Regions from separate parts of the Cyanobium usitatum str. Tous genome, predicted to be linked through region 1. Evidence: predicted binding sites of a transcription regulator. Region 1 holds the regulator's gene; the other holds the start of a gene.
What was found. The regulator NtcA, encoded in region 1, controls nitrogen genes in cyanobacteria. The targets are predictions, from matches to a motif close to GTANCNNNNGNTAC.
Positions count from the first base shown of each region.

Region 2: a site for NtcA is predicted at 1,297-1,310, ahead of U9970_RS12835 (anthranilate phosphoribosyltransferase family protein). Genes of this name have one in related genera too.

Region 1 is NZ_OY986431.1:2,076,316-2,078,501, forward strand. Features, by position in the region: gene U9970_RS11305 (cob(I)yrinic acid a,c-diamide adenosyltransferase) at 1-367, opposite strand, end outside; gene ntcA (global nitrogen regulator NtcA) at 610-1,350, shown strand; gene U9970_RS11315 (DUF3084 domain-containing protein) at 1,385-2,186, shown strand, end outside.
Region 2 is NZ_OY986431.1:2,379,716-2,381,901, forward strand. Features, by position in the region: gene U9970_RS12830 (nitrate reductase associated protein) at 1-69, opposite strand, end outside; gene U9970_RS12835 (anthranilate phosphoribosyltransferase family protein) at 59-1,177, opposite strand; gene U9970_RS12840 (hypothetical protein) at 1,425-1,574, shown strand; gene U9970_RS12845 (hypothetical protein) at 1,625-1,831, shown strand; gene U9970_RS12850 (ferredoxin--nitrite reductase) at 2,112-2,186, shown strand, end outside.

The DNA of each region.
Region 1 (2,186 bases):
GCTCCTGGTGGGCAGCTGGCTCTGACAGACAGGCAGGCACGCCGGGCCGCAGCCATTGCAGACGCCCGCACAGCCAGACGCTGCTGCCGAGGCCCTGATCTACGCCGCCCTTAAGAAACTGAGTAACCAGCACCCGGCTGCCCAAGCCGGCACTACGCAGGGCCTGGCTGAGCACGGCACCGAAACTGCCGCGGAAAGGCGCCGTATGGATTTGCAATAAGCCCTCCGACTGGGCCACGAGCCGCAATGCCGGCGCAGCCGCCACGGCCAAAGGGCGATGGCCAGAGCGCTGAGGTTGGTGCTGGACCGCCGGAAAACCAGCTCCAGAGGAGGAGGTGAGGCCTGAGACGGGCAAGCTCGCGGTCATGAACAACCTGAATAAAAACCTGGAAAATCGAAAAACAGACCTGGAGCGCCGCGAGCAGCCCATGGCCCCGCGGAGCTGAATGTAGCGGGATCGGGCCGCTCCACAAGCAAACGACACCATCCCTAGCGGAAACATACGTACTGGTGCGCCGGTGGCGCCGGCGGTGTCATCTCAAACCGTGTGTATTGCTACAAGCCACCCCCCGGGTGATCCTTAAGGTCCCGGCACTTGCCCATACCTTGATGGTTGGCGCTACCCACGGATTTAGCCGTACCGCCAACACCCCATCGACGGGTGCCCCTGGCGTGGTGGCAGGCATGGGCAGCGCCGGCCAGGGCAACCCCACCCTGCTGGAAGTGATCCGGGGCCTGGCCGGCAGCAGTGTCGAGACGATCGAACGGGGCAAGACGATCTTTTTCCCCGGCGATCCAGCCGAGCGGGTCTATCTGCTGCGGCGCGGAGCGGTCCGGCTTTCGCGGGTATATGAATCCGGCGAGGAGATCACCGTGGCCCTGTTGCGTGAAAACAGCCTATTTGGTGTGCTGTCGCTGCTTACCGGCCAGCGCTCCGACCGCTTTTATCACGCTGTGGCCTTCACAAGGGTCGAGATGGTGACCGCACCAGCCACCTCGGTGCGCCGGGCGATCGAGCAGGACGCCAGCGTGGGCTTGCTGCTGCTGCAGGGCCTGTCTTCGCGGATCCTGCAGACCGAAACGATGATCGAAACCCTCACCCACCGCGACATGAGCTCGCGGCTGGTGAGCTTTCTGCTGGTGCTGTGCCGCGATTTCGGCGTTCCCAGCTCGGAAGGGATCACGATTGATCTGCGCCTCTCCCACCAGGCGATTGCCGAAGCGATTGGCTCCACCCGGGTCACAATCACTCGCCTGCTGGGCGACCTGCGCAACGACGGGCTGGTTCAGATCGACCGCAAAAAGATCACTGTGTTTGATCCAATCGCCCTAGCCAAGCGCTTCAGCTGAACGCCAGAGATACTGGGGCCCTTCGCGGACGTATGTGACGGGCTGGCTGCTGATCCTCGCTCTGCTCGCCCTGGGGGGAGTGCTCTCCACCCTGGGCGACCGACTCGGCAGCCTGGTGGGCAAGGCGCGCTTGAGCTTGTTGGGGATGCGGCCCCGCCGCACCGCCGTGTTGATCACGGTGCTCACCGGCAGCCTGATCAGTGCCATCTCCCTCGGCCTGATGCTGCTGGTGAGCGAGCGGCTGCGCACGGGCCTGTTTGAACTCGATCGACTGGAGCAACGGCTGCAAACCAGCCGCAGCCAACTGAGCCGCAGCAACAGCCAACTAGCCAGCAGCCGCCTGGAGGTGGCTCGGGCTGAACAGGGCAAACGCGAGGCCCAGACGCGCTTTGAGCAGGCCCAAGCCCGGGCCAGCAAATTGCGCCAGGAGCTGGCGCCACTTTTAGCCCAGCGCAACCAGCTGGAGCTGGAGCGCAGCCGTCTCAGCCAGGAGGTGAAGGGGCGGGATGCGGAAATCCGCCGCACCGAAGCGGAACTGGCCCAGGTGCGCCGCCGGATCAGCGCCGGTGCCAAAGAACTTAAGGACCTGGAGAGCAACCTGATTGCCCTGCGTCGCGGCGACGTGGTGCTCAGCAGCGGTCAGACCCTGGCCAGCGCCAAGGTGACCCTTGAGCGCCCCGAGCAGGCCACGGAGGTGATCACCGCCTTGCTGCAGCAGGCCAATCTCAACGCCTTCAGGCGGGTGCTGCCCGGCCAGCCCCCCGATCGCCAGATCCTGCTGGTACCAAAGAGCGACATCAGCAAGCTGGAGGGCCTGCTCGCCAAGCCCGGCAGCT
Region 2 (2,186 bases), 300 kb from region 1:
CCAGTTCCCGACGAAGTCGCGCTCGAAGCCGAAGCAGTGGGAGCAAGGATGGGAGCCTTCAGGAAGCATCGTGTCTCCACTGGATCAGGGCACGCAGCTGATCCAGCAGCGCTCCGCTCTGGACCAGATCTGTGGCGCGGGCCACGCCTGCAGCCAGATCCTGGCAGACACCGCCATACCAGAGATAGGCCCCGGCATTCCAGATCAGGGCGGTGGCCAGGGGCCCCTGGCCACCCAGAGCGGCCAGGGCCTGCTCGCGCCAGGTCTCTAGATTCTGCCAGAGGGCATCGTGGTCGTAACAGCCGTGGTCGCGCGGGTGAAGGATCAGGCGCTCCCCATCACCTCCCTGGGCCCGGGCCGTGATGCAGGCGCGGCTGATCGGCAGGTCGGTGCTGCCCTCGAGGCCTTTCACCGTGATGGCCATCGCCTCGCCGGCCAGTTCCAGGGCCTTCCAGGCCCGGCTTTCGGTGGGGGGATGCACGAAGCCGCTCACCAGCAGGTGGGGGCCCTGATGGGCGGTCCAGAGCAATTCGAGGCTGGCCACGGGGGGGCGCTTGCCCAGGTCGTCGCGGATCGGCGTGAGGCTCTCCGCCAGCGGGAAGTGGTCCGGTTGGTGCACCAGGGCCAGGCGGTGCTGCGTCAGCCCTGCCTGCACCGTGGTCAGGTCCAGCCCCTGCAGCTCCAGCCCCAGGGCGGCGAACAGCTCGATGGCCGGCACGCCATATTTCACCGGCATGCGCCCCCCCCCCTGCAGTACCACGGGCAGCCCGGCCGCACTCAGGGCCAGGGCGGTGAGCGGGTAAATGGGGGCCGTGCGGGTGCGGCCGTCAAAGGGCATGCTGAAGCAGAGGGCAGGCTCGGCGCTGTGCAGGCTCGGCCCCAGGCGCCGGTAGACATCCAGCATTCCGGCCAATTCCTGGGGCTCGGGCCGACGGATCCGATGGGCGATCAGAAAGGCGCCGATCTGGGCCGGCGTGGCCTCTTCGTTCAGCATCAGTTCCATCGCATGGCCGGCCTCCTCCCGGCTCAGCCCCCGGCTGGTGTGCTCGCCACTGCCCACCTTCTGCAGATAGTGCTTGAAACGCTCCCGGCCAGACAGAAGCTCGGCAGCAGGGGCATGGCCGTTCAGTCCGGTCTCAGGCGAGGCGTTGGGCAGGGTGCCGGTAGGGAGCGCCATCTAGGGCTGAGGGGAGGGGGCAGCGTGGGCCGCACGAACTGCATGGTCGAGAACTCCATGCTGTCACCAGTGATCGTCCAGCGTGCGCCCCACCGAACAAAGGCCAGAACGGAAAAGAAGTATCAACCGACACGGAAGACATCCTGAAGATTGGCGCCGGAACCAGGCGGCTTCGGTTCGGTACCAACCGCTGCATCCCGATGGCCCCCTGGCTGGAGACAGTCGATCCTGAGACCTGGGTGCGCCGATGCGATTTGCTGCCTGCTGCGGGCTTCTGCTCGGATGCCTGCATGGTCTGGTGAGCCTTGAGCTGCGGCCCAACAGCGTCGTTGAGGCGCCTGGATCAGCTCTGGTGGGGGCCTGGAGCCCTGCCCCCCCAGCCGGCGCCCGCTTCTGAATCCCCTCATCCAGCTTCGATACTGGAGTTTGTTCTTCGGCAGCTCCGCCATGGCCACTCCGCTGCAGACCACCCGTAGCGCCAGCTCCCCCCTCGGCGTCGCCCTCGCCTTCGTCGGCATGTTTGTGGTGGGGTCCCTGGGAGTTCAACTGCTGGCCGGTCTGCTACGCGACGCGGCGCCTGCCGCTTCCGCCGGGCGAGCCGCCTCGGTGGTGGCCCATCCCGCCACCCTCTGGAGTGCCCTGGGGGAGCGCTGAAGCCAGCCAGGTCAGGGATAACAGATCCGTAACGACCACGACACCCGGTCCTGCCCCGCGCCTGCAAGATCAGTGAAGGTCTGTGATTGCAGATCCCAGCTCATCTCGAAGGGGAGCCGCAGCGCCATGGCGCTGCCCTCCCATTCCGGACAACGCATCCCTCATTGGCGTTCACCGGCTCCATCCCCTCCCGATCCCGGGGCTGAGCTTGGTGGTGCCATGGGGTCACGTTCACGGCCGCGTTGTCTGGGCGTGTACTAGCGCGCCGTGTACCTTTTCCATGAGCTCTTCCAGCACCCCCGCTGCGCCTGCCCCCAGCTCCGGCCTCACCAAGGTGGAGCAGGCCAAGGCCGAT